2 regions of the Streptomyces sp. BI87 genome follow, and region 2 is predicted to be linked to the other one. Evidence: predicted binding sites of a transcription regulator. Region 2 holds the regulator's gene; the other holds the start of a gene.
The links. Region 2 encodes HspR, which represses chaperone genes until heat shock. Its sites were predicted from a motif close to TTGAGNNNNNNNNNCTCAA; they were not measured.

Region 1: a site for HspR is predicted at 5,788-5,806, ahead of lon (endopeptidase La). Genes of this name have one in related genera too.

The regions. Positions count from the first base shown of each region.
Region 1 covers NZ_CP110079.1:1,873,067-1,883,545, reverse strand. The annotation lists gene OIM89_RS08080 (ATP-binding cassette domain-containing protein) at 1-306, opposite strand, end outside; gene OIM89_RS08075 (zf-HC2 domain-containing protein) at 303-1,199, opposite strand; gene OIM89_RS08070 (RNA polymerase sigma factor) at 1,196-1,825, opposite strand; gene argG (argininosuccinate synthase) at 1,961-3,406, shown strand; gene OIM89_RS08060 (TetR/AcrR family transcriptional regulator) at 3,472-4,011, opposite strand; gene OIM89_RS08055 (MFS transporter) at 4,043-5,548, opposite strand; gene lon (endopeptidase La) at 5,829-8,240, shown strand; gene OIM89_RS08045 (polysaccharide deacetylase family protein) at 8,338-9,159, opposite strand; gene OIM89_RS08040 (lysozyme) at 9,308-10,132, opposite strand; gene OIM89_RS08035 (MarR family winged helix-turn-helix transcriptional regulator) at 10,329-10,479, shown strand, end outside.
Region 2 covers NZ_CP110079.1:3,256,025-3,266,503, reverse strand. The annotation lists gene OIM89_RS14340 (LLM class F420-dependent oxidoreductase) at 1-529, shown strand, start outside; gene OIM89_RS14335 (glycosyltransferase family 2 protein) at 905-1,879, opposite strand; gene dnaK (molecular chaperone DnaK) at 2,359-4,221, shown strand; gene grpE (nucleotide exchange factor GrpE) at 4,218-4,907, shown strand; gene dnaJ (molecular chaperone DnaJ) at 4,986-6,176, shown strand; gene OIM89_RS14315 (heat shock protein transcriptional repressor HspR) at 6,180-6,647, shown strand; gene OIM89_RS14310 (hypothetical protein) at 6,734-7,717, opposite strand; gene OIM89_RS14305 (hypothetical protein) at 7,846-8,157, shown strand; gene OIM89_RS14300 (hypothetical protein) at 8,154-8,474, shown strand; gene OIM89_RS14295 (pyridoxamine 5'-phosphate oxidase family protein) at 9,529-9,942, opposite strand; gene OIM89_RS14290 (MFS transporter) at 10,011-10,479, opposite strand, start outside.

The DNA of each region.
Region 1 (10,479 bases), 1.4 Mb from region 2:
GTAGGAGACGAACTCCCGCACGGTGAAACCGGGGTAGTGGCCGAAGTGCTGCGGCAGGTAGCCCAGCCGGCGCCGCACCTCGGTGCGGCCGGCGCGGTCCGCGAGGTCGTGGCCGAGGAGCTCCACCCGGCCCGCCGCGAGCCCGGCGGCGGTGGCCAGGACCCGGATGAGGGAGGTCTTTCCGGCGCCGTTGGGCCCCAGCAGCCCGTGGACCCCCGTGGAGAACGCCAGGTCCACCCCGTCCAGGGCGGTGGTTCTGCGGTGGCGGACGTGCAGCCCGTCCACCCGGATCGTGGTCGTGGTCACGAGAACTCCGGTCGGTCGAAGGAGTCGAAGGAGTGGCGGCGCACGGCGAGCAGGGCGGCGCAGCACAAGGCCGCGCCCGCCCAGCCGGCCTGCGCGCCGGGGGAGGAGAACCAGGGGGTGAGGGCCTGGGCGAGTTGTTCCGCCGGGAGGGCGCCGTACCGGACGGTCACCGGGCCGAGCACCCCGAGCGACCACAGCCCGCCGGCCACCGCCGCCGCGTTCCGGCACCCCAGGTACGAGCCGAGGGCCAGCGCGCCGAGGGTGAGCGCCAGCGCCGGGAGCAGCCACGCCGCCGGTCCCGGCCCGCCCTCCACCGCCGGCAGCAGCGCCCCGGCCACCGTCAGCGCCGGTACGCAGACCGCCAGCACGGCCGCGCTCCGCACCAGCAGCAGCCGCAGCCCGCCGCCCGGCGAGGTCGCCGTCAGCTCGTGCAGCGGATCGGTGTGCGGTCCGTACGACAGGGCCACCCCGGCCAGCGGCAGCAGCGGTGCCAGCAGCAGCAGGGCGGTGCGCGCCTGGGGGAACGCCCCACCGTGCGCCAGGACCAGCGCCACCAGGCAGACCCCGGCGACCGCCGGCAGCCGGGGGCCGCGCAGGGCGGGCCCGGCGGTCCAGCGCAGCCGGGTCCAGCGGCCTGGTGGCCGGACGGGAACAGGGGGTGCCGTCTCCTGCCGGGCGGGCGAGAGCCCCGCCACCTCGGCCAGCAGCGCCGAGCGCACCGCCGCCAGCGTGGGTCCCGCGGTCGAGGCGCGGGCGGCGGCGGAGACCCGGGCGGCGCAGGCGCCGCAGCCCTCCACATGGCGTTCGACCTGCCAGGAGTCGGGTTCGGGGAGTTCCCCGGAGGCGTAACGGGTGGCCACCGCGGCGTCGAGGTGGTGGCGGTGCGCGGTCATGCGAGGTCTCCCAGGGGCCGGCGCGGAGAAGAAGGGGGAGCGGCGGCCGGGTGGCGCGGGTCGTCCGGTACCCCGGCGAGGCGGGCGAGCGCCGCCCGCAGCTCCCTGCGGGCGCGCAGGGCACGGGTCTTGACGGTGCCCTCGGGCACGCCGAGCAGGGTGGCGGCCTCCCGCGTGGTCAGCCCGTCGACCACGGTGGCGCGCAGCACCTCCCGCAGTTCGGGGCCGAGCCGCCGCAGGGCGGTGCCGACGTCGCCGTACTCGAGGCCGCCCAGCCCGTCCAGTCCGTCCAGGACGCTGTCCTCGGCCGAGGGGGCGGGCGGCGCGGGGACCGGTGCGTACCGTTCGGCGCGTTCGCGTGCCCGCAGGGCGTCGACGAGCCGCCTGGCGGCGATGGTCCACAGCCAGCCGCCGGCCTCGCCGCCCCGGTGGGCGCCGGCGGAGCGCCAGACGGTGACGAAGGTGTCCTGGAGGACCTCCCGGACCGTCTCCGGGTCGGGGCAGCGCCGCGTCAGGCGGAGCTGGAGCCAGCCGGCGTGGCGGTCATAGAGCCGGGCCAGGGCCGCCTGGTCGCCCTGGGCGACGGCGCGCAGCAGGGCCGCGTCGTTCTCCTCCGGTGCCCCCATGGGGCGGAACAGTCTCACGTCCCCTTTATCGACGGGCGGGGCGCGGACGGTTCACGATGATGCGGACGGAGGGCTTCCGTGAGGCTCCGACCTGGAGACGTTGCATGAGCATGCGTTCCGTTGCATACTCTTGCTATGTCCAAAGTCCTGACCTCCCTCCCCACCGGCGAGCGCGTCGGCATCGCCTTCTCCGGCGGGCTCGACACCTCGGTCGCCGTCGCCTGGATGCGTGACAAGGGCGCGGTCCCCTGCACGTACACCGCCGACATCGGCCAGTACGACGAGCCCGACATCGCCTCCGTGCCCGGCCGTGCCACCGCCTACGGCGCCGAGATCACCCGTCTCGTCGACTGCCGTGCCGCGCTGGTCGAGGAAGGGCTGGCGGCGCTGGCCTGCGGCGCGTTCCACATCCGTTCCGGTGGGCGCCCGTACTTCAACACCACGCCGCTGGGCCGCGCCGTCACCGGCACGCTGCTGGTGCGGGCGATGCTGGAGGACGGGGTGCAGATCTGGGGCGACGGCTCCACCTTCAAGGGCAACGACATCGAGCGGTTCTACCGCTACGGCCTGCTCGCCAACCCCCACCTGCGGATCTACAAGCCCTGGCTGGACGCGGACTTCGTCTCCGAGCTGGGCGGCCGCAAGGAGATGTCCGAGTGGCTGCTCGCCCACGGGCTGCCCTACCGGGACTCCACCGAGAAGGCGTACTCCACCGACGCCAACATCTGGGGCGCCACCCACGAGGCGAAGACCCTGGAGCACCTGGACACCGGGATCGAGACGGTCGACCCGATCATGGGCGTCAAGTTCTGGGACCCGTCGGTGCAGATCGACACCGAGGACGTGACCATCGGCTTCGAACAGGGCCGCCCGGTCACCATCAACGGCAAGGAGTTCTCCTCCGCCGTCGACCTCGTCATGGAGGCCAACGCGATCGGCGGCCGCCACGGACTCGGCATGTCCGACCAGATCGAGAACCGCGTCATCGAGGCCAAGAGCCGCGGCATCTACGAGGCCCCCGCCATGGCGCTGCTCCACCTCGCCTACGAGCGCCTGGTCAACGCCATCCACAATGAGGACACGGTCGCCGCCTACCACAACGAGGGCCGCCGCCTGGGCCGGCTGCTCTACGAGGGCCGCTGGCTGGACCCGCAGGCGCTGATGATCCGCGAGTCGCTCCAGCGCTGGGTCGGCTCCGCGATCACCGGTGAGGTCACCGTGCGGCTGCGGCGCGGCGAGGACTACTCGGTCCTCGACACCCAGGGCCCCGCCCTCAGCTACCACCCGGACAAGCTCTCCATGGAGCGCACCGAGGACTCCGCCTTCGGCCCCGTCGACCGCATCGGCCAGCTGACCATGCGCAACCTCGACATCGCCGACTCCCGCGCCCGCCTGGAGCAGTACGCGGGCATCGGCATCGTCGGCACCGAGCACCCGACGATTGGCGCCGCCCAGGCGGCCTCGACCGGCCTGATCGGCGCCATGGACCAGGGTGGCGCCGAGGCCATCGCCTCGCGCGGCGAGACCTCCGAGGAGGAGACGGCGCTCGACCGCGCCGCCATCGAGTCCGGCACGGACTGACCCCGCCCCGTACGCCTCGCACGGCGGGCCCGGCCACCACGGCCGGGCCCGCCGTCGTGTCTGTCTCAGCCGGCCTCGCGCCCCGAGGCGATCCGCTCGGCCACGGCCCGGCGCAGCCCCGCGTCGAGCCGCTGCCCGGTCACCGACTCGTAGAGCCACAGCCCGTCGGCGGCGAGCCGGGCCACGAACCGGTCCAGCGCCTCCGGGTCGCTCGCGGCACCGGCGGCCGGCGGCGCCCACCGCTCCATCACCGCGTCCCACGGCGCCGCGTGCTCGGGCGTGGTCGACCCCTCCACCATGAAGAGGAGTTCGGCCCGCGTCGCGCTCTGCGCCGTGACCCGCGCGTACGCGGCCAGCCGCTCGGCGGGGCTCGCCTCGGCGGCCGGTTTGCCCGCCGCCGCCACCAGGTCGGCCTCCCAGCGGTCGGCCAGGTGCTGGTGGATCGCCCGGACCAGCTCCTCGCGGCTGGCGAAGTGGTAGAGCAGCCCGCCCTTGGTCAGCCCCGCCTCGGCCGCCACCGCGTCGAAGGTGACGCTCTTGACCCCCTCGCGCTGCACGAGGCGGGCCGCCGCGTCGAGGATCTGGGTCCGCTTGCTGGTACGCATGGTGCTCCTGGGCCGTGGGGTGAGGGCGAGGTCAGTGGGGGACGGGGCCGGACAGCGCCGAGCCGGGACCGTGGCGGCGCAGCAGCACCCCGGTGGCGACCGTACCGACCGCCAGCACCCCGGCCACCACCAGCACCACCGCCCCGTACGCCCCGTCGAACGCCTCCGAGGCCGCCGCCACCAGCGCACCGCCGTCCGTGCTCTCCCCGGCCACCGCCAGCGCCGCGTCCAGGCTGTCCCGGGCCTCCCCGGGCGTGCCGGGCGGCAGCCGGACCGTCGCCGAGTAGACGGCCGACAGCAGACTCCCGAGCAGCGCCACCGCGATCAGGCTGCCGAACTCGTACGACACCTCCTCGACCGAGGAGGCCATCCCGGCCCGGCGGACCGGCACGTTCCCCATGATCGCGCTGGAGGCCACCGACATGGCCGCGCCCAGCCCGGCCCCGGCCACCAGCAGCCCCGTCACCAGCAGCGGCATGCTGCTGTCGAAGTGGAGCAGGACCAGCACGGTGCCGACGGTGCTCAGGGCGAGCCCGCCCGCGACGATCGGCAGCAGCCCGACCCGGTGCAGGGTCGCGCCCCCGGCCACCGCGGTCGGCAGTGCGCCCAGCGCGACGGCGGCGACCAGGACCCCGGCCCGCAGCGGCGTGAACCCCTCCACCAGCTGGAAGCGCTGGGTGGTGATCAGCTGGAGCCCGGCGACGGCGAACAGGGAGAACCCGGCGGCCAGTACCCCGGCCAGGAACGCCCGGTTCCGGAAGATCGCGAAGTCGAGCAGCGGGTCGGGCAGCCGCCGCTGGCGCCGGGCGAAGACCCACCCGCCGGCCGCCGCCGCCACCAGCGCCACGCCCGCCGCCAGCGGGGACGGGGTGGCCTTGGCGGTCTCCTTGATCGCGAAGACCAGGCCGACCAGCGCCACCAGCGCCAGCAGCGAGGAGACCAGGTCCCAGTGTTTGCCCGGGTCGGCGCCGCCGCCGGGGGCCAGCACCAGCGTGGCCACCAGCGCCACCACGACCACCGGCACGTTGACCAGGAAGACCGACCCCCACCAGAAGCTCTGGAGCAGCAGCCCGCTGACGATCGGCCCGAGCGCGCTTCCGACGATCGCCAGGCTCCCCCAGACGGCGATGGCGACGTTCCGCTCCCGTTCGTCGGCGAAGGTGACCCGGATCAGGGCGAGCGTGGCCGGCATCATCGCCGCCGCCCCGACCGCGAGGAAGGCCCGCGCCGCGATCAGCGCCTCCGGGGCCGGCGAGAGGGCGGCGGCCAGCGAGGCCACCCCGAACACCACCAGCCCGGTCAGGAACATCCGCCGGTGCCCCACCCGGTCGCCCAGCGTCCCGCTGCCCAGCAGCAGCCCCGCCATGACCACCGGATAGGCGTTGATGATCCACAGGCTCTGCGCGCTGCTCGCCCCCAGCTCCTCCACCAGCGTCGGCAGCGCCGCGTACAGGATCGAGTTGTCCAGCGTGATGAGCAGCAGCCCCGCGCTCACCACCGCCAGCAGCAGCCACCGCCGCCGCGCACTCTCCACCATCCCCGCCCCACCAGGCCTTCCACCGGTCCGTCACGAGCGCCGTAACTGTACCTGACGGAAGGTACAGTTACGGGCCCTCCGCCCCCGCCGGGGACGCCTCTGAGCTGAGGAATCCGCAGAGTCCTCGCGGTGTTGCCGAGAGCAGGTGCGGGGTGGGGTCCGGGCCGTCCGCGCGCGGCCCCGCCGTCGGTTCGCTCACAGCGAACACCTCTTGGGGAACACCTGGCGGCGCAGAAGCATTGAGCCGGTATAGCTCAACTTGACTGCCGAAGGGGAGATCATGGCTGCTGAGTCCCAGGCCAACACACCGCTGACTCTTCCGGTGCTGCCGCTCGACGATGAAGTGGTGCTGCCCGGGATGGTCGTGCCACTGGACCTCAACGAGAACGACGTACGGGCCGCCGTCGAAGCCGCGCAGGCCGCGGCCGGGCCCGGCGGGGGCAAGCCGCAGGTGCTGCTCGTCCCGCGCGTCGACGGCACGTACGCCGCGGTCGGCGTCCGCGCCACCGTGGAACAGGTCGGTCGGCTGTCCGACGGCGACCCCGGCGCGCTGGTGCGCGGCCGCAGCCGGGTGCGGATCGGAGCCGGGACCACCGGGCCCGGGGCCGCGCTCTGGGTCGAGGGGACGCCCGTCGAGGAGACGGTGCCCTCGCCGCTGCCCGGCTCGGTGACCGAGCTGATGACGGCGTACAAGGCGCTGGCCGCCTCCTGGCTCCAGAAGCGCGGCGCCTGGCAGGTGGTCGACCGCATCCAGCAGATCGACACCCCGGGAGCCCTCGCGGACAACGCCGGGTACTCGCCCTTCCTGACCACCGCGCAGAAGGTGGCGCTGCTGGAGACCGGCGACCCGGTCGCCCGCCTCAAGCTCGCCACCGAGCACCTCAGCGAGCACCTGGCCGAGCAGGACGTCGCCGAGACCATCGCCAAGGACGTCCAGGAGGGCGTCGACAAGCAGCAGCGCGAGTTCCTGCTCCGCCGCCAGCTCGACGCCGTCCGCAAGGAGCTGCGCGAGCTGAACGGCGAGGGCGAGGAGGACGAGAGCGACGACTACCGCGCCCGCGTCGAGGCCGCCGACCTCCCGGAGAAGGTCCGCGAGGCCGCCCTCAAGGAGGTCGAGAAGCTGGAGCGGGCCTCCGACCAGAGCCCCGAGGGCTCCTGGATACGGACCTGGCTCGACACCGTCCTGGAACTCCCCTGGACCGAGCGGACCGAGGACGCCTACGACATCCCCGGCGCGCAGGCCGTGCTCGACGCCGAGCACGCGGGGCTGGAGGACGTCAAGGAGCGGATCACCGAGTACCTGGCGGTCCGCAAGCGCCGCGCCGACCGGGGCCTCGGCGTCGTCGGCGGACGGCGCGGCGGTGCCGTGCTGGCCCTCGTCGGCCCGCCCGGCGTCGGCAAGACCTCGCTCGGTGAGAGCGTCGCCCACGCGATGGGCCGCAAGTTCGTCCGCGTCGCCCTCGGCGGCGTCCGCGACGAGGCGGAGATCCGGGGCCACCGGCGCACCTACGTCGGCGCGCTGCCCGGCCGCATCGTGCGGGCGATCAAGGAGGCCGGGTCGATGAACCCGGTGGTCCTGCTCGACGAGATCGACAAGGTCGGCTCCGACTTCCGGGGCGACCCGGCGGCGGCGCTGCTCGAAGTCCTCGACCCGGCGCAGAACCACACCTTCCGGGACCACTACCTGGAGGTCGAACTCGACCTCAGCGACGTGGTCTTCCTTGCCACCGCGAACGTCCTCGAATCCATCCCCGAGGCCCTGCTCGACCGGATGGAACTGGTCCGCCTCGACGGCTACACCGAGGACGAGAAGGTCGTCATCGCCCGTGACCACCTGCTCCCGCGCCAGCTGGAGCGGGCCGGTCTGGAGCCCGGCGAGGTCGAACTCGCCGACTCGGCACTGCGCAAGCTCGCCGGGGAGTACACCCGCGAGGCCGGCGTGCGGAACCTGGAGCGTTCCGTGGCCCGGCTGCTGCGCAAGGTCGCGGCCCAGCACGAGCTGGGCGAGCGGGAGCTGCCGTTCACGGTGACCGACGGCGACCTGCGCGGCCTGATCGGCCGGCCGCACCACGTGCCCGAGTCCGCCCAGGACCCCGCCGAGCGGCGCACCTCGGTGCCCGGCGTGGCCACCGGCCTGGCGGTCACCGGCGCGGGCGGCGACGTGCTCTACGTCGAGGCGTCGCTGGCCGACCCGGAGACCGGCGCCTCCGGACTGACCCTGACCGGTCAGCTCGGTGACGTGATGAAGGAGTCGGCGCAGATCGCGCTGAGCTTCCTCCGCTCGCACGGCGCCGAACTGGAGCTGCCCGTCGCGGACCTGAAGGACCGGGGTGTGCACATCCACTTCCCGGCCGGAGCGGTCCCGAAGGACGGGCCGAGCGCGGGTGTCACCATGACCACCGCCCTCGCCTCGCTCCTCTCCGGGCGGCTGGTCCGCACCGATGTGGCGATGACCGGCGAGGTCTCGCTGACCGGGCGGGTGCTGCCGATCGGCGGCGTCAAGCAGAAGCTGCTGGCGGCGCACCGCGCGGGGATCACCACCGTGGTCATCCCCAAGCGGAACGAGGCCGACCTGGACGACGTCCCCGCCGAGATCCTGGAAGGGCTCGACGTCCACCCGGTGAGCGACGTCCGCCAGGTGCTGGAACTGGCCCTGGCCCCGGCGAGCGTGGCGGTTCCGGCCGCCGCCTGAGCCGGCGGTACGCGCCACCGTCCTGAGCCCGAAGGGCCGGGCCCCCACCGAGGGGGTCCGGCCCTTCGGCGTACCCGGGGCGCGTACCCGGGGTCGGTCAGGGGCGGTAGATCGTCCCCGGAACCGGCTTCGCCGGGGCCATCAGCTGCGGGACGGTGACGAAGGTGTACCCGTCCTTCTTCAGCGCGTGGATGATGCCGGGCACCGCCGGGACCGTCCCCTTGTAGATGTCGTGCAGCAGAATCACGCCGTCCCGGCCCGCCTGGTCCAGGGTGCGTTCGGTGATCAGCCCGGAGTCGTTGGTCGAGTAATCCTTCGCCGTCGTCGACCAGAGCACCTGGGAGAGCCCCAGCTCCTTGCTGATCCCGGAGACGGTGTCGTCGGTGCGGCCCTGGGGCGGGCGCATCAGGGTCGGCTCGGAACCGGTGAGCCGGGCGATCTCCTTCTGCGTGCGGGTGAGTTCCTCGCGTATCTCGTCCGGCTCGATCTCGGTCAGGCGCGGGTGGTTCCAGGTGTGGTTGGCCACCTCGTGGCCCTCCTTCGCGATCCTGCGGACCGTCTCCGGGTACTTCTCGATGTGTTTCCTGCCCAGCAGGAAGAAGGTGGCGGGCACCTCCTCGCGCTTCAGCAGGTCGAGGAGTGCGGGGGTGTCCTTTCCAGGGCCGCCGTCGAAGGTCAGCGCGATGCACTTGGCGACCGCGCAGTCCACCTCACCCCCGGCGAGCTTCACCCGCGCCCCCGGCTTCCCGTCGCCGCCCGCCTCGTGGGCCCGGGCCCGTTCGTCGGCGGGCGCCACCGTGTCCGGCGTGCAGGAGGTGAGCGCGGTGAGGGCGGCCAGGGCCAGGGCGGCGACGGCGGTACGGCGGATGCGATGCGGGCGGCGGCGGGTGCGGGGCTCGGCGTGCGTCAGAGTGTTCACGCCGTGTATAGATGGAGTGCATAGTCGAACGGTTGCCTCGCCCCCGGAAGGATTTCCCCACCCCGCGCCGGACAGGGAGAAGGCCCGGTGACCAGGTCACCGGGCCTCTTCGGCGTGCGCGGCCGCCGGGGCGTCCGACCGCTGGGGCTCAGCCGTTGGCGAGCGCCTGGAGCCGGTCGTACGCGCCGTTGAAGCGGTTGTGGTCGCCGACGATCGGGCCGGTGGAGGTGTACTGCCACATCGTGTAGAAGCCCCAGCCGGCCGGGAGCGTACCGACCGAGGAGGCGTACCGGGCGACCCAGAGCGGGTTGGTGGCGCCGAAGCCCGCGTAGTTGCCTGTGCAGGAGGTCCACCAGCTGGTCGCGGTGTAGATGACCGCGTCCCGGCCGGTGCGGGCCTTGTAGGTGTTGGTGAAGTCGCGGATCCAGTTGACCATCGCGGACTGGCTCAGGCCGTAGCACTGGTCGCCGTACGGGTTCCACTCGATGTCCAGGACGCCGGGCAGCGTCTTGCCGTCGCGGGACCAGCCGCCGCCGTTGTCCACGAAGTAGTTGGCCTGGGCGGCGCCGCTCGTCGTGTTGGGCGTCGCGAAGTGGTACGCGCCGCGGATCATGCCCACGTTGTAGCTGCCGTTGTACTGCTGCGCGAAGTACGGGTTCTTGTAGTACGTGCCCTCGGTGGCCTTCACGTACGACCACTTGACGCCGCTGTTCCACAGCGCGGCCCAGTCGACGTTCCCCTGGTGGCTGGAGACGTCCACGCCCTCCGTCTGCACGGCGCGCGGCGAGACGCCGGGAGCCCCGCTGCGGCCGTCGTGCTCCACGACGCCCATACCCATGTGGGCCTCGCCCCGCTCGGGACGGTCGGCGGCCTGCGCCGCCGAGGGCAGGGTGAACAGCAGGGAGAGGGCGGCGAGGAGAACCCCGGCCGCGGTGCGACGGGAGGGGCGGGCTCCGGATCTGGTGACGCGCATGGCTGGCCTCCGAAGGCGGTGGGCGGGCGTGACGGGAGGTGCGTGACGTGTGCATGCCGTATTGACGCTACGCGCGTGGAGCAGGGCTCCGGAAGAGGTCCCAGGACCCGCCGGTGGTCTACTCCTGCGGCAGACTGCGCCAAGCTGGGGGGACCGGCCCCGGCGCGGGGAATCTTTCAGGGACGGAAATCGGTACATGGGTGTTGACGGCGAGGCGGACACGGAGTTCCTGGCCCTGGAGCGCGAACTCTCGCTCCTTTTCCGGCGGGCCAGGGCCGGCCAGGGCGAACTGGCCCGGGCGGTCCACCCCCAACTCGAACCGGCCGCCTACGGACTCCTCGTCCGCC
Region 2 (10,479 bases):
GGAGTACCTGACCGTCCTCGACGAGGCCCCGAACCCCGTCCCCGCCGAGCAGCGCGTGCTCGCCGCCCTCGGCCCGAAGATGCTCCAGCTCTCCAAGGACCGGGCCGCCGGCGCCCACCCCTACCTCGTCACCGAGGACTACGTCGCCGAGGCCCGCGAGGCCCTCGGCACCGGCCCGCTGCTCGCCCCCGAACTGAAGGTCGTCCTCGACGACAACCTCCCCCGGGCCCGCGAGACCGCCCGCGCCTACCTCCGCTTCTACCTGGAACTCCCCAACTACACCAACAACCTCCGCCGCGCCGGCTTCGGCCCCGCCGACTTCGAGAACGGCGGCAGCGACGCCCTCCTCGACGCCGTGGTCGCCTACGGCGACGCCGACCGCGTACGCACCCGCGTCACCGCCTTCCACAAGGCCGGCGCCGACCACGTCGCCCTCCAGGTCGTCACCCCCAACCCCATGCAGGACCTCCCCATCGCCGAATGGCGAGCCCTCGCGGCAGCACTGGAACTCCCGGGGGCAACGGGCTGAACGGATCTCAGCCCGGCCGGCGCTTGAGGCCGATCAGTGACCGGCGAGCCGGACGCCCCGTACCCGACCCACGCCGGGGGCCGCCCCAGTCCCCGCCCCACCCAGCGCCGCGGGCAACCACCTTGCAGCGCACCCCCGTTGCCTGGCACTATCCCGCGTGACCGCCGGGCGGACCCGGACGGAACGACTGCCACCGCTCTCGGGCGGCGGGCGAGCCGCGTGACGGCGGCAGCGGCGTCAGCCGCACAGGCGGCGAGGGCCGCCGGGAGCGGGCGTGGCGCGGGACAGCGCCGAGGCGGACGTCACCGGGCTGAGCGGTACGAACCGGTGGCGTCGCCCGTGCCCGGCACCGGCCCCGCCCGGCACGTGACGGAGTCAGCCCCGTGCCGCCCGCGCCGCGGTCCGCAGATAGGGCGCGGCCGCCAGCAGCGGAGCCCGGACCCCCGCGTGCCGCCGGCAGTACGTCCACCAGGCGCGCGGCGGCAGCTCGCCGGCGCGGCGGCGCAGGGCCTCGCGCACCCCGATCCCCGGCTCCTCCCAGGCGGGCGGCAGCGGCACGGCATGGCGTTCGCCGACGGCGCGCGGCGCGACGAAGGCGGGCACCTGGACGCGGCGGGCGCGCAGCCCGTGGTCGAGGTCGCCGAGGGTGTGGGGGAAGGCCCGGTCGAGGTCGCCGGCCCGGTCGCGGGCGGTCCGGGGCAGCAGGACGGCGGCCCCGTCGTAGGTGTCGCAGGGTTCGGTGCGCCCGCTCGGCTCGACCAGCGGCAGCCGGTGCGGGAGGCGGGTGCGGCGGCGCCCGGAGTAGGCGAGCGGCCCGGTGCCGGGCCGGGCGCCGGGCACGCCCCCGTCGCGTACGGCGCCGACCACCACCGCGGTGTCGCCGAGCGCTCGGGAGGTGGCCAGGAGCAGGGCCAGCGCCTCGTCGGCGAGGACCACGTCGTCCCGCAGCCAGAACTGGTGGGTGAAGGGGGTCGCCCCGGCCGCCCGGCTGTTCCGGCTCGCCATCCGGATGCCCTCGCCCCACCGCACCCGGGGCCCGGCCCGGTGCACCTCCACCTCGGGGTGGGCGGCCCGCACCGCCTCGGCGGTGCCGTCCCGCGACCCGGCGTCGACCAGGTGGACGCGCAGGGCCGTACCCGGCGGCAGGGACCGCTGGTCGGCGAGGGCGTCCAGCGCCCGCAGGATCTGCCGCCGCCGGTCCCGCGAGGTCATCAGCACCGCCACCACCGGCGCCCGCCGCCCCACGTACGACGTACGGGCGGCCTCCTCCAGCGGCACGGCGGCGACCCCCGCCCGCCCGGCACCGGCGACGGCCTCGTCCTCCCCGGAAATGGGCTGCGACGGCTCCACCCGGACCTCTCCTCACGCTCACCCCGCGCACTTCCGCACGGCAGGCACAATTACCCATATATGTCCCGACTCGCCCATAGTCTCCGCCTTCCGTCGCGTCATTCCCCCGACCGACCCGGCCCCGGCTCGTCCCATTTCCGGTCCGGCCGGTGTCCGGGGTCGTCCATGGCCCGCGTCCGGAGGCGGCCAGGGCGCAAAATCGGCCCGGCCGTCGTGCGAGGCCCATCGGTGAGGGGCGTCCGAAGCCCTCGGGACGCGCTCGAAAGCAGCCCGGCAGACGCTTGAGGCCACCTCGACCGGCGCCGGGCCGCCTCGATCCGAACTGGCTCTGACCTGGTGAAACGAGCCATGCCAGGAGCTCTCTTCACAACCGGGCCGAACGAAACTTGAGCCCGGCCGACTCAACCGCATTGACGCGCCGCGCCCCCTCGTGCATCCTTGAGTGAGTTCCACTCAAGTAGTCAGCTGGAGGAATTGACATGGCACGTGCGGTCGGCATCGACCTGGGCACGACCAACTCGGTCGTCAGCGTTCTGGAGGGCGGCGAGCCCTCCGTGATCACCAACGCCGAGGGCGCCAGGACCACGCCGTCCGTCGTCGCCTTCGCCAAGAACGGTGAGGTGCTCGTCGGCGAGGTCGCGAAGCGTCAGGCGGTCACCAACGTCGACAGGACCATCCGGTCGGTCAAGCGCCACATGGGCACTGACTGGAAGATCGACATCGACGGCAAGAGCTTCAACCCGCAGCAGATGAGCGCCTTCATCCTGCAGAAGCTCAAGCGCGACGCGGAGTCGTACCTGGGCGAGAAGGTCACGGACGCGGTCATCACCGTCCCGGCCTACTTCAACGACTCGGAGCGCCAGGCCACCAAGGAGGCCGGCGAGATCGCGGGCCTGAACGTCCTGCGCATCGTCAACGAGCCCACCGCCGCCGCCCTGGCGTACGGCCTCGACAAGGACGACCAGACGATCCTCGTCTTCGACCTCGGTGGCGGCACCTTCGACGTGTCCCTCCTGGAGATCGGCGACGGCGTCGTCGAGGTGAAGGCCACCAACGGTGACAACCACCTCGGCGGTGACGACTGGGACCAGCGCGTCGTCGACTACCTGGTCAAGCAGTTCCAGTCCGGCCACGGCGTGGACCTGTCCAAGGACAAGATGGCCCTCCAGCGCCTCCGCGAGGCCGCCGAGAAGGCCAAGATCGAGCTGTCCTCGTCCACCGAGACCTCGATCAACCTGCCCTACATCACGGCCTCCGCCGAGGGCCCGCTGCACCTGGACGAGAAGCTCACCCGCGCCCAGTTCCAGCAGCTCACCTCCGACCTGCTGGAGCGCTGCAAGACGCCGTTCCACAACGTCATCAAGGACGCGGGCATCCAGCTCTCCGAGATCGACCACGTCGTTCTCGTCGGTGGCTCCACCCGCATGCCGGCCGTCGCCGAGCTCGTCAAGGAGCTGACCGGCGGCAAGGACGCCAACAAGGGCGTCAACCCGGACGAGGTCGTCGCCATCGGCGCCGCGCTCCAGGCCGGTGTCCTCAAGGGCGAGGTCAAGGACGTCCTGCTCCTCGACGTCACCCCGCTGTCCCTCGGTATCGAGACCAAGGGCGGCATCATGACGAAGCTCATCGAGCGGAACACGACGATCCCGACCAAGCGGTCCGAGATCTTCACCACCGCCGAGGACAACCAGCCCTCCGTGCAGATCCAGGTCTACCAGGGCGAGCGCGAGATCGCGGCGTACAACAAGAAGCTCGGGATGTTCGAGCTGACGGGTCTGCCGCCGGCCCCGCGCGGTGTCCCGCAGATCGAGGTCGCCTTCGACATCGACGCCAACGGCATCATGCACGTGACCGCGAAGGACCTCGGCACGGGCAAGGAGCAGAAGATGACCGTCACCGGCGGCTCCTCGCTGCCGAAGGACGAGGTCAACCGCATGCGCGAGGAGGCCGAGAAGTACGCGGAGGAGGACCACAAGCGCCGCGAGGCCGCCGAGTCCCGCAACCAGGGCGAGCAGCTCGCGTACCAGACCGAGAAGTTCCTCAAGGACAACGAGGACAAGGTCCCCGCTGAGGTCAAGACCGAGGTCGAGGAGGCCGTCGCCGAGCTGAAGGAGAAGCTCAAGGGCGAGGACACCGCCGAGATCCGTACGGCCACCGAGAAGGTCGCGGCCGTCTCGCAGAAGCTCGGCCAGGCCATGTACGCCGACGCCCAGGCCGCGGGCGGCGACGCCGGCGCCCAGGGTGCCCAGGGCGGCGAGCAGGCCCAGCAGGGTGACGACGACGTGGTCGACGCCGAGATCGTCGACGACGACAACGACAAGCGCAAGGGCGGTGCGGCGTGACCGAGGAGACCCCCGGATTCGACGAGCAGCAGGACGCTGACGTCACCCCCGGTGCCTCCTCGGACGACGCGGCCGAGACCGCCGGACCCGCCTCCTCGGAGGCGGGCCCGGCGGGCGCGGGCACCGACGCCACGGCCGGCCTGACGGCCCAGCTGGACCAGGCGCGCACGGCTCTCGCCGAGCGCACCGCCGACCTCCAGCGGCTCCAGGCCGAGTACCAGAACTACCGGCGGCGGGTCGAGCGGGACCGGGTCACCGTCAAGGAGGTGGCGGTCGCGGGCATGCTGTCCGAACTGCTGCCGGTCCTCGACGACATCGGCCGCGCCCGGGACCACGGCGAGCTGGTCGGCGGCTTCAAGTCGGTCGCCGAGTCGGTGGAGTCGGTCACCGCCAAGCTGGGCCTGGTCCAGTTCGGCAAGGAGGGCGAGCCCTTCGACCCGACCATCCACGAGGCCCTGATGCACAGCTACGCGCCCGACGTCACGGAGACCACGTGCGTCGCGATCCTCCAGCCGGGGTATCGCATCGGCGAGCGCACCATCCGGCCCGCCCGGGTCGCGGTGGCCGAGCCCCAGCCGGGCGCCCAGCAGGCCAAGCCCCAGGCGGACGCCAAGGCCGAGCAGGCCGAGGCCGAGCCGGACGCGGCGAAGCCGGACGAGGAGAACGGTGGCCCGCAGGAGGGCTGAACCGCTCACCGCCGCCGCGGTCACCGTCACCGGTGACCGCGCGGCGGTGACGTCGCAGTGGAAGGAGGGACGTCGGCGATGAGTACCAAGGACTACATCGAGAAGGACTACTACAAGGTCCTCGGCGTCCCCAAGGACGCCACCGACGCCGAGATCAAGAAGGCGTACCGCAAGCTCGCCCGGGAGAACCACCCGGACGCCAACACGGGCAACGCCAAGGCCGAGGAGCGCTTCAAGGAGATCTCCGAGGCCAACGACATCCTCGGCGACCCCAAGAAGCGCAAGGAGTACGACGAGGCGCGCTCCCTCTTCGGGAACGGCGGCTTCCGCCCCGGTCCCGGTGGCGGCGGCTCCGGCGGCAACTTCAACTTCGACCTGGGCGACCTCTTCGGGGGCGGTGCCCCCGGCGGCGGCCAGGGCCAGGGCGGATTCGGCGGCGGCCTCGGGGACGTCTTCGGCGGACTGTTCAACCGCGGGGGCGCGGGCGCCGGTACGCGCACCCAGCCCCGGCGCGGCCAGGACATCGAGTCCGAGGTGACGCTCAGCTTCACCGAGGCGGTGGACGGCGCGACGGTGCCGCTCAGGATGTCCAGCCAGGCGCCGTGCAAGGCGTGTTCGGGCACCGGCGACAAGAACGGCACGCCCCGCGTCTGCCCGACCTGCGTCGGTACCGGCCAGGTCTCGCGCGGCGGCGGGGGCGGCTTCTCGCTCACCGACCCCTGCGTGGACTGCAAGGGCCGCGGCCTGATCGCCGAGGACCCGTGCGACGTCTGCAAGGGCTCCGGCCGGGCCAAGTCCTCGCGCACCATGCAGGTCCGCATCCCGTCCGGGGTCTCGGACGGGCAGCGCATCCGGCTGCGCGGCAAGGGCAGCCCGGGTGAGCGCGGCGGCCCCGCGGGCGACCTGTACGTGGTGGTGCACGTCGGCAAGCACCCGGTCTTCGGGCGCAAGGGCGACAACCTCACCGTCACGGTGCCGGTCACCATCACGGAGGCCGCGCTCGGCGGCGAGATCCGGGTACCCACCCTCGGCGGGCCCCCGGTCACGCTGAAGCTGCCGCCGGGCACTCCCGCGGGCCGCACCATGCGGGCCCGCGGCAAGGGCGCGGTCCGCAAGGACGGCACCCGCGGCGATCTGCTGGTCACCGTCGACGTGGCGGTCCCCCAGCACCTGTCCTCCGAGGCCCGTGAGGCCCTGGAGGCGTACCGCAAGGCCACCGTGGACGAGGACCCGCGGGCGGAGCTGTTCAAGGCAGCGAAGGGAGCGTAGGCCATGGACCGGGACGGACGACGTCGCAACCCCTACGAACTGACGGAAGACACCCCGGTGTACGTCATTTCGGTGGCGGCCCAGCTGAGCGGGCTCCACCCGCAGACGTTGCGCCAGTACGACCGTCTCGGCCTGGTGTCGCCCGACCGCACGGCCGGGCGGGGCCGCCGCTACTCGGCCCGCGACATCGAACTGCTCCGCCAGGTGCAGCAGTTGTCGCAGAACGAGGGCATCAACCTCGCCGGCATCAAGCGGATCATCGAACTGGAGAACCAGGTGACCGCGCTCCAGCAGCGCGTCGCCGAGCTCTCCGCCGCCGTGGACGGCGCCGCCGCCCAGATGCGCCAGCGCGAGGCCCAGGTGGAGGCACAGGTGCACGCCTCCTACCGCCGCGACCTCGTGCGGTACGAGGACGTGCGGCACACCAGCGCGCTGGTGGTGTGGCGGCCGGGCCGGCCGTCGGGCGAGTAGCGCCGCGTTCCCTGCGAAGGGGCCGGAAGCAGTGGGTACTGCTTCCGGCCCCTTCGGCGTTCCGGCCGGTTTCCGCCGGGCCGGGCTCAGTCGGCCTCGTCCAGGAGGCCGGAGCGGGCGATGAGGTAGCCGAGCTGGGTGCGGCTGCCGCTGCCGAGGGTGGTGGCCAGTTTGGCGATGTGGCTGCGGCAGGTGCGGACGTTCATGCCCAGGCGCCGGGCGATGGCGTCGTCCACGTGCCCGTCGACCAGGAGTCTGGCGATGGAGCGCTGGATGCCGGTGATGCCGTCCAGCTCGGGGCGGTAGGTGACGGGCTGTTCGTCCCAGGGGACGGCGTGCCGCCAGAGCTGGTCGAAGACGCCGACGAGGTACTCCACCAGGCCGGGGTGGCGCAGTTGGAGGGCGACCTGCCGGTCCGAGCGGCCGGGGATGAACGCCACCTTCCGGTCGACCACGATCAGCCGGTCGATGATCTCCTCCAGGGTGCGCACCTCGACGTCGGCGCCGACCCGGTCCACGTAGGCGATGGTGGCCGAATGGTGGCGTGCGGTGTGCTGGTAGAGCGTGCGCATCTTCACGCGGCGGTCGAGCAGGGGCGTGACGCGGCGCAGCCCCTCCGCTATGGTCCCCGGTTTACGGCCACTGCCCGGCTGCACGGTCAGCAGTTCCTCGGAGCATTCCGCGACGACCCGGTCGAGGGTGGTGTTGATGAGCCCCAGCCCTTCCAGCACGGTGATGCCGCTGGAGGCGACCGGGTTCTGGGCCGCCATGGCGAGGAAGGGCGCGAAGGTCTCGGTGAGGCCGATGGCGACGCGTCGGCGTTCCTGGATTTCCTGCTCGATGGGGTGGACGAGATGGCCGAGCGCTACCGTCGGGGGCAGCGGCCGGAGCCACTCGGGGTCGTCCGGGTCGGCGTGCACCAGCGCCAGGTCGATGAGGCAGGGTGCCTGTTCCGCCTCCGTCCGGGGTATCCGGCCGGTCCGCAGCGCGTCCGCGTAGAGCTGCCGTCCCGGCTCGCACAGCTCCCTCCGGCTGTGAGGATGCCCTGGTATCTGGTCGTCTGTCCCCATATGAACCCCCCTCAGGGTCATGCATTACAGGAACATGATGCCTGTATCCGCTGGTGCGAGCGGTCCTGGTGAGCGATCGTCATGTGCACGGGGGAGGAGGAAATGATTAGAAGAGGTGGAGATCGTCCATGAGCAAGATGGTTCGTGTACTTTGCGCTTTCGCGGTCGCGGCTGCCTTCGGTGCGATCGCCAGTGGCGAGCCCACCTGGGAGAGCGAGCCCGCTTCCTCGGTGCTGGCTGAGCCGACCTGGGAGAGCAACCCGGTGGCGGTCCAGTCGGAGCCCACCTGGGAGTTCGCCCCGACCGGCGAGCCCACCTGGGAGTTCGCCCCGACCGGTGAGCCGACCTGGGAGATCGCCCCCGCGGGCGAGCCCACCTGGGAGACCGCCCCCGCCGGCGAGCCGACCTGGGAGGACCAGCCCACGGATGTCCAGGCATGAGCATGCCTCCGGACGACCATTCCTTCCGGCGTGAGATGGCCGCGGCCTACCGTTCTGGATGGCACTTCATCGACCTGGTCAGCGCGGTCCCCGAAGGGGACGAACCGCTGACGGTGACGCTCTTCGGTGAGCCGATCCTGGTCGTCCGGGACGAGGAGGAAGGGGTCCGGGCCTACCGGGCCCTGCGCCGCCCGCGGGGTGCCCCTCAGCCCGTGCGCTGCGCCATCCGCTACGGCATGGTCTTCGTCAACCTCGACCAGCGCGACCACCAGCCGGTCGAGACAGAACTTCTCTCAGCCACCCCCCGCAGCGCCTGAGACGCGATCCCCCCGTCGTCACAGATCGCCCAGGCGCTCCCCCCGGCAGCGACGTCACCGTGGACCTGAACACGGTGGCGTCGCTGTCGTTGTGGGGTCCTGCCGCACCTAAGGTTCCCGGATGCGCTCGGACCTCCTCCAACTCCCCGCGACACGCGCCAGACTCGCCCGCTTCCGCACCCAGGCCCTCGCCTCCGGCGTCCCCGCCGAGGAGATCGCCCGCTGGACGGCGGCGGCCCGCCCCTGCCTCACGCTGACGCCGGACGGGGACGGGCCTGTCGTCGCGCGGCTCGCTGGCCCCGCCCTCGTACCGCCGAGGTCGCCCGGGCTGCCGCACCCCCGGTACCACCACGTCGTGACCGTCGACCTCGCCGCGCTCCCCCGCGAGCCCGACATGCTGTCCCTGCCCGCCGGGGGACGGCTCCTGCTCTTCGCGGCCTACAGCGACGGGGACGGCGTGGCGGTGGGCTCGGCGCTGCACGTACCCAGCGGGTCGCCTCTCGTCGAGCGGGTGAGGGACACGAGCAGGGACCACCCCGGCTACGCGTGGGCGGGACTGGACGCGCTCCTCCTGGAGTCGCGGCGCGCACTCCGGGTCACGTACGACGTCTCGCTCCCCGACAACGAGACCCTCTACGACGCGGCGGAACACCCCGGCGCACACGGTCTGCGGCACGTGTGGCGGACGCTGCACACGCGGGCACGGTCGCACGAGGGCGCGTACCTGCGGATCGGCGGCTACAGCGACGACCCGTACGGCGAGGGCGACATCCTCACGCTGTCGGGCGAGGCGGCGGACCGCGCGGCGGGCCGCGACCCGCGCCCCGTCGACCCCTGGGAGCCGCCGCGCCCCGCCGACTGGGCCCTCCTCGCGCAGTGGAAGGGGCTCACGGGCGGCAACGTGTACTGGCTGATCCGGCGCGAGGACGCGGCCGGCGCGCTTCGACCGGGCCGCGTGCACGGGCTTCTCCGAGGAGGAGGACATGCTCTCGTGACGCGTGCGGGGCCTGTGCCGGCGGCGGGCACCGGCCGGACCGCCTCCGCGCGCGGGGGCCTACGCCTCCGGCAGGTTGCCCATCGCTCTGCTGACCGCGATCTCGATGACCACGCGGGACGGGTTCTCGCGGGGCTCGCGGAGATAGCGGACGGCGTAGCGGCGTTCGGCGTCGGCGATGCGGGCCGGGTCCTCGCTGACGGTGGCGATGCCTTCGAGGGTGGACCAGTAACGGCCGGCCAGCTGGCAGACGGCGACGCGGGCGCCCTCGGGGCCTGCGGCGCGGACGTGGCGGACCTTGGTGGTGGCGCCGCCGGTGATGATGCGGGCCAGCCGCTCCTCGGGGTCGTACGTCACGCCGACCGGGACGACGTGCGGGGTGCCGTCCGGCCGGGGGGTGGTGAGCGTGCTGACGTGCTTCTCACGCCAGAAGGCGAGGAAGCCCGCGGGGGGCGCGGTGAGGTCGAGAGCCATGGCGGCAGCGTACGGCCGGGGGTGCGCCCGCCGGTGAGCGGGAGCACCCCGGCCGTGGAGGAGGGGGGTCACTCGCCCCGGGCGCGGGCCTTCCTCGCCAGGCTCCAGATGGAGAGGAGAGCGATGAGGGAGAGGGCGATGATGTAGCCGGAGACCGCCATCGAGGTGCCGGTCGCCTCCAGGAGCAGCACCATGAGGAACGGGGCGAGCCCGCCGCCGGCGACGGCGGAGATCTGGTAGCCGAGGGAGGCGCCGGTGTAGCGCATCTCCGGCGTGAAGAGTTCGGCGAACAGGGCCGCCTGCGGGCCGTACATGATGCTGAGGAAGCAGCTGGCGACGAAGGTGCCGACGGCCAGCCAGAGCAGTGAGCCGGTGTCGACCAGCAGGAAGAGCGGGACGGCCCACAGGGCGATCCCGGCCGCCCCCGCCGCGTAGACGCGGAGCCGGCCGACGCGGTCGGAGAGGGCGGCGGAGGCGGGTATGAGGACGAGCTGGGTGAGGCTGACGCAGAGGGAGACGGCGAGGACCGGGCCGCGT